Regions from separate parts of the Paenibacillus sp. NPDC058177 genome, predicted to be linked through region 1. Evidence: riboswitches for the same ligand, from Rfam matches in the RefSeq annotation. Region 1 holds a riboswitch; each other region holds the start of a gene.
What was found. Region 1 has a riboswitch for cyclic di-GMP ahead of ACFVU8_RS18340 (flagellar assembly protein A). Riboswitches for the same ligand answer to the same signal wherever they lie in the genome.

Region 2: another riboswitch for cyclic di-GMP. It lies ahead of ACFVU8_RS24390 (choice-of-anchor A family protein); the one in region 1 lies ahead of ACFVU8_RS18340 (flagellar assembly protein A).
Region 3: another riboswitch for cyclic di-GMP. It lies ahead of ACFVU8_RS10235 (thiamine pyrophosphate-binding protein); the one in region 1 lies ahead of ACFVU8_RS18340 (flagellar assembly protein A).

Annotation. Positions count from the first base shown of each region.
Region 1 is NZ_JBHVVB010000004.1:255,350-257,621, reverse strand. Features, by position in the region: gene ACFVU8_RS18345 (FUSC family protein) at 1-599, shown strand, start outside; cyclic di-GMP riboswitch class I at 911-1,002, shown strand; gene ACFVU8_RS18340 (flagellar assembly protein A) at 1,106-2,272, shown strand, end outside.
Region 2 is NZ_JBHVVB010000007.1:179,530-181,801, reverse strand. Features, by position in the region: gene ACFVU8_RS24400 (ASCH domain-containing protein) at 1-67, shown strand, start outside; gene ACFVU8_RS24395 (YhjD family protein) at 254-661, opposite strand; cyclic di-GMP riboswitch class I at 1,130-1,219, shown strand; gene ACFVU8_RS24390 (choice-of-anchor A family protein) at 1,309-2,272, shown strand, end outside.
Region 3 is NZ_JBHVVB010000002.1:44,906-47,177, reverse strand. Features, by position in the region: gene ACFVU8_RS10235 (thiamine pyrophosphate-binding protein) at 1-1,146, opposite strand, end outside; cyclic di-GMP riboswitch class I at 1,332-1,425, opposite strand; gene ACFVU8_RS10230 (methyl-accepting chemotaxis protein) at 1,994-2,272, opposite strand, start outside.

The DNA of each region.
Region 1 (2,272 bases):
GAAGCCAACTGCTGGCAGAAGCACTGAGAGGTCTTGCCGCTGGTGAACAAAGTACGGAGAAGAGCAATGCGGTATCGAAACAAGCCGGTGAACTGCTGAAGCGAAGCGGCAAGAAGCAGAAAGAAATTCATTACACGCTATCGCATTACCAATGCCGAAATGAATTGAACAGGCTTAGTACAGTTACTTCTCATCTTAAAACTGTTCATGCCTACGTGAAGGAAATTATAGATGAGATCGCCCTGCTGCCACCGCATTATGCAGCCGCAGAAGGGATGGCCGGTTCTCTGGAAGCCACTGCCGATTGCATCGCATTGTACGGAACAGAAACCCTGTCGGATACCGAACGCCCCCGTTCTCTCCCGGATGCCCTGCATCATGCGCGGGAATTGCAGCTCTCTTGCTTCTCCCAGCTTCAGAGCCATTGCCCTCTGACAGCTATGCGCGATCTTGGTGCAGTCTTCTCGCACCTGAACCGGGTGCTGGATGAGGTGGAACGGGCGGAATATGCCACCTGTTCGGCGGTACCGCACGAGGCTAAGCGAGACATCGCCCAAGGAATTCATTACATGAAAAAAGGACTCTCCCACAAGTTATAAAGCGGAGAGTCCTTTTATTTTACTAAAACCATCTTACACGTTATAATTAAGGAAATGTGGAATATATAGCCACTTTCTACGGATTATGTGATCCTGTGAGAGACGTCCCGGGCCATCCGGCTTAGACGCCTCTCTTTTACATGTGAATGGTCTGGGTGAAATTATTTATTCCCTATTGTCAATTCGTTACTTTAGCACTAAAATTAAAAGGATTTAATGCCGACATTTTAAATATACGACGTACCGGCGCCTTCTTTTTTTGTCGATTTTAGTCGATTAAAGTGCCTGATGCTGAGTATACATCATTGATCCATTTTTAAAGGCAAACTATTCGAAAGGGTAGGACGCAAAGCAATGGGCCTAAGAATGCACAAGCTGCATTTATGGTTGCCAGGCTGCCAATTAGACGCCTGCATGGCGGATATTCCTAGCGGATTATCGTACCGGAATGACGGTACTCTCTATGTACAGATGCCTTTGATTATACAAAGAAGCGAGGTAACAGAATGACGCACCGCCCTGATCGAAATGACGTAAAAGAACTTACCCGGCCTTTGCCGATAGATCCCTCTGAATCCATCTTGAATGATGCTACGCAATCTCTACCATCGGACGACACCAACAATAAGAATGGCATCATCATTATTCAAAACAATCAATTTTTCATCACCTCACCCTTATCTGGCGGCAAACCTGCTGTCGTCTCTCCCGTGTCTCCCGTAGTCCTTAGGAAGAACCGGCAGATCATTACTACCCCTACAGAAGTATTGTCATCCGACCGCCTGGAATGGGAGATTGAAGAATCAGCCCCGTACGAGATTACAGTCTCCGAAGACAAGCTGTCTGCCTTCCTTACCGTGCGGCGGGTAGAACAGTACGCTTGGCGCCTGAAGAACTGTGCAGCCACGAACAACATCGCTGTCAGTGCGGAGCAGGACAAGAAAGCCCTGCTGTCTACACTTCGCATCGAGCAGGTCCTGGCTGATTTTGATAAAAGATCCATCTCACAGAACCTCAATATTCCCGCAATCTACGAGGAATTGAACCGCCCCACCGGACGGCCAGTCCGTGTAGCGGAAGGCACTGCGCCCAAACCCGCGACCAATGCACGAATCGAAATTCCTTTCTCCGAGGAAGCCCTAACAGCCGAAATCTTTCATCGAAACGTGAGCGGACAGGAAGGGCAGAATTACCCGGACATCCCCGAAGTTCAGGAGGGTGACATCATAGCCATCAAGCATCCATCCATCGAAGGGGTACCCGGATATGATGTGTACGGACATCTGCTTCCTGCTACGCCACCTGAAGATATCCGACTTACCGCCAAGGAACATACACAGCTTGTGTCTGGAGTGAAGGTCATGGCGCTTCGTACCGGAAGACCCCGCCTGACAGGAGTGAAGGGCTCTACCTTTGATATTGCTGCAGCGCACAGGGTCCTGGGGAATGTCAATGCTGAGACCGGGCATATCGTATTCGCGGGGGACGTTGCTGTTCACGGCGATGTGGAAGAGCAGATGATTATTGAAGCGATTGGAAATGTCTATATTTACGGAAGTGTGAAGAATGCGACCATCGTGGCAACCGGAAGTATTTGGATTCGGGGCGATGTGACGGAGAGCAAGCTGTATTCGGGATATCATGGCGTATTCAACAACCGGCTCTATCATCTT
Region 2 (2,272 bases), on a different contig from region 1:
CGTTCCGGCCAAAGGTCGGCTAGGATTCTGGGAGTATCCCCTTTCTGAAGAGGAGGAGCATTTCTGATCCTTGTTTAACAAAAATCGTGATATTTTTTAAGCTAATTTTTATCTTAAGATCAGCTTATTTTCAGGTTCGGGGGTTATATTGGATTTACCAAACGCCCCCCAGTGTTTAGTGGTATAGATTTGGGTCCTGCCAACTCCCATGGCAGGGCCTATTTTTTTAACCGATCCTTGGCATAGGGTGGATTTAGAGTTGAGGGGCAGGCTTGATTCCATATTGCTCCTGCTCATTTCGGAAAGCTGAAATATCCAGTCCTAGGTATCTGCGCATATGGATTCCTGCTTGGGCGGCAATGAGTTCATTCAGCAGCAGCATCCGTTCGTGATATCCCCGGCAGATGAATTTGGCTTCAAGGCCATGCGGGAGCTTATGTTGTTCATATACTTTGATGCCGCGCATTCTCATCTCCGTGCGGATATCCCTGAGATCTGCAGTAGCTGCACTGGCTGCCGTATCCAGAACTTCAAGATAAGGTGAAGGTGTTCGAAGCTGTGCGGAAATGATGCTGGCATCGCGTTCAAAAGCGGATAGGATCAGCGGGAGAAGCAAATACGATTTTACCAGATGATTGTCTATACTCTCGGCTTTGTGCATGCATATCACCACCTAAAATGAGAACGTATATTCCTATTCTACTCCGGATTTCAAAAAATATTCAATGGTATTTATAAACAAACATATATATGTGATTTAATTCACAATTTATTTGGAGGAATGATATTATATTTAATTTGAAATACTAAAAAGAAGACTATTGTAATATTGAAGGAGAAGTGGGCCATGGAGCATGAGGGGAATATTTGTCGGGGGATGCTGTTCGGACTGTTCCTGAGTATTCCGTTATGGATATCAATTATCGGCTGGATACAGCTGTTCTAAAAAGAGGATAAAATGACGATTTGAAGCGCCTTTTGGCGCTTTTTTTATTTAAAGATTGTACAAAAAGGAATTCGTTGACAATGTGATAACGCCAAGCTAAACTATTGGTAAATTCATAATAAAACCCATTACATGGGCCTATCGTATGCTGTTTTGCGGGTATTTCTAGCAATTTATTATCGTCATGTATAATAGCAAACCGTCTGAAAAGGCGGGACGCAAAGTCCAGGAGTCTAAAGTGCTAATCAGTGCCATGACCGTCCGACTGCCATGAAGAGAGCTTCTCTACTTCTTGGTGGTCTTTTTTTGTTGTCATCGTAGCTGCTACGAGATCATATAGAATTTAATAGGAGGTGTAAGCATTGAGGAAAAAAATGAAGTCGGCAGTGAAATTGTTCCTGGCAGGGCTGCTGACTGTGGGAAGCACGTTTTCCCTGGGCGTCCCTGTGAACGCAACATCGGGCTTGCCGTATACCCCGACGCCAGTCTTGGGGGTTGCCGGGAATTTTAATGCTTTTGTGTTTGGAGATTTCACGCAGTCGAGCGACCAGATTCACGGGCGACTTGCCGCCGCAGGGAATATCAGCCTGAAAAGTTATGGTGTATCTAAGGATGCCCCGGGCGGCGATGTTCTAATTGCGGGAGGAAACATTAATCTGACTGATGGAACTGTGTATGGCACAGCCGTTTACGGGGGGTCTTTGACCAAGGAAAGGGCTGATATCAAAGAAGGCGAGAGAAAGGCTACTCCAATTGATTTTGCTAGAGAAAAGCAATTTCTGATTAATAAATCGGCTGAGCTGGCGTCTCTCCCTGAAGCAGGATCGTTCACTAAAGAGTACGGGAAAATAACGATTAACGCCCCGGGAGCTTTTAATGTAGTGAATTTATCTGCCTCTGATTTGAAGGATGCCAATGGTCTTCAGTTCAACATTTCAAACAATGGCACTGTTATAGTCAATGTTAGCGGAGGCGCAGTCAGCATTCCGAGTTTTCAAATCTGGGGAGGAAGCCCCCGGAAGGTATTATTTAATTTTTATCAAGCAGGCTCAATCAGTATAGCTAATACAACCATAGAAGGTACAATTCTGGCGCCGAAAGCAAGTGTGTTCTACAATTACGCGGAATTGCATGGTACGTTGATAGCCACTTCATTCAACGGTTTTGTGCAAATGCACCATTATCCGTTTGAAGGAACCACCCCGTCAACAACGCCTACGCCTACGCTAAGCCCAAGCCCAAGCCCAAGTCCGACACCAACCGTGACACCAACACCGTCACCAAGTGCAACGCCGAAGCCGACAGCAACACCGACAGCAACGGCCA
Region 3 (2,272 bases), on a different contig from region 1:
ATCATCCACGAATAGAGTGTTGTTGTATGGAATAAAGTCACTCATCACGCTCATAACTGAAGCCAGGGACAGGCCTGGAAGCTCAGGCAGTTCTTCCCGATAGTTAAAGCTTGGAGTATTATGTTTGGTCACAGAATCTCTATCCAGGTGTTCAAGATAATACACAAGATTATCACGCAGATCCCCGGTGACCGGTATAGTTTTGGAGGTCAGAATCTTGCCTACAAACGTTGGGTCACTATCGAACTGAATTAATGTCTCTGGATGATTCTCGCGTTTTAGATTACAGATAGTCATATCGCTCAGACGGGAGCCCAGCACGATATACAAATCACTACGATTCAGCATGTCATCGCCATGTGTACATCCGCCGACACCGACAGGACCGTGATACAGCGGGTGATCCCAAGGAATAGCACCTTTGCCGCCAGGAGAAGTCACGACAGGGATGTTGAATGTTTCAGCCAGTTCAATCAGCTCTTTGTGAGCCCCGGAACGGTTAACACCTTTACCGGCAATAATCAGTGGGTTCTCAGCATTGTTAATAGCGTTGATTACACGGTCATAATTGGAGATGCTAACGAGCGATTCACGCTCTGGATAAACTACCGGGAATTCTTCCAGAAGTTCAGTCTGAACGTCGAATGGCAAGCAAAGATGAACGGGACCACGGTTACCGCTCAGAGCAATTGAGATAGCATGATTGAAAATGGTGCTTAAGTTATCGCCACGTTCTACAAGCTTACTGAACAGGGTAGCGGGTTTAAACATATCGGCAAGATCAGCCAGATATGAGGAAGAATCCTGACATTGCGGAATACCTAGTTCTTTTATAGATTGATGCCCTGTAATAAATAACACCGGAATGTTATTCGCCTTGGCATGGGCCGCTGCAGTAAGCAGATTCGTTCCTCCGGGACCGGATGTCCCGAAAGCAACGCCTAGTCCGCCAGTCTTAAGGGCATAGCCTGCGGCTTCAAAGCCGGAACTGGATTCATGTCTTCCAGGAATAAACTCAATACCGTAATCCACCATCTTTAGAACTAAGGGACAAATGGATTTACCAATAATACCAAATGAATGGGTTACTCCGAGGTTACGTAGTGCCTCCGCCATATAATCTGCGACTGTCTTCAAAAAAAACACCTCTCAAGTAAATGAATTGGGTTAAGTAAAAGATAAATATATTATCGTTCTGGTAACGCCAAATGTTTAGAACGATACTAACAGGTACAAAGAAACAACAAAACCTGTGCTCGAATAATGGAGCACAGGTTGGAAGCAAAAAACCGCCAATCAGACCGCGAAATTAAGTCGATCCTCCTGGTTTTCTCTGCAACCTGGCAGTCATGGCCCCCAAAAAAATGAGGCTGTAGATCCATGGCTTTGCGTCATTCCTTTTCAGGAATTTTGCCCATATAAATGTTATAACTAATTATAAGAATAATTTTCCTTTACATTATATTCCTAGCTCGTCTTTGTCAATATATTTTACACAAACGAACTCGGAATTTGACGAAAAATATGAAATAAAGTAGGAATTTAGTTTTAATTTAAAATGTATCCAAGGGTGCATTGCAAAATGGAATGCGGTTACAAAATAGGCCTGAAATATGCATATCATTCAGAGAAAAAGCAAGATTGTATTAAAGGGATTGGTGTAAAAATGCAAATTAGATGAAAACAGCTGAATGGACAAGATTAGATATTAATTGAAGAAATTAGTTGGAGTTATATTTACGATGATGTTTTTCATGAAAGGCAATGAATCCAAGTGCTCAATTTCTTTTGGACTGCACAGGAGGGAACTGGGTTAAAAGTAGGGTGTTTGAAAGGGGAGAGGATAAACTTTATTTGTGGGTACGAACTTCTAGAAAGGTCTGAAAGTGATATAATGCAAACGTTTCATAAGTTACAAAACAGCCGTGAAAGTTTGAACTTATACGGCTGTTTTGTGTTAAAAGGAACAAAAATAAAAATTTTATGACAAGTTCTAAAATTTAAAAATATGAATCGTTTTTTGTAGCTGAAAGACGGCTGACGTCATTTTTTCAGACTCATCCGCAACGGATTGGAGGGCATTGATCTGCTCACTCATCGATGCAGAGACTTCCTCGGTGCTGGCTGCTGTCTGCTCTGTAATTGCTGAAATATTCTCAATCGCAGAGGAGATCTTCAGAGCACTGTCCAGCATCAGGTCGCTTTCCGAAGAGAAGGCGGCGATTTGCTCGGTAATGTACTGTACACTTTGGACAATTTGCCCGAAAATCTG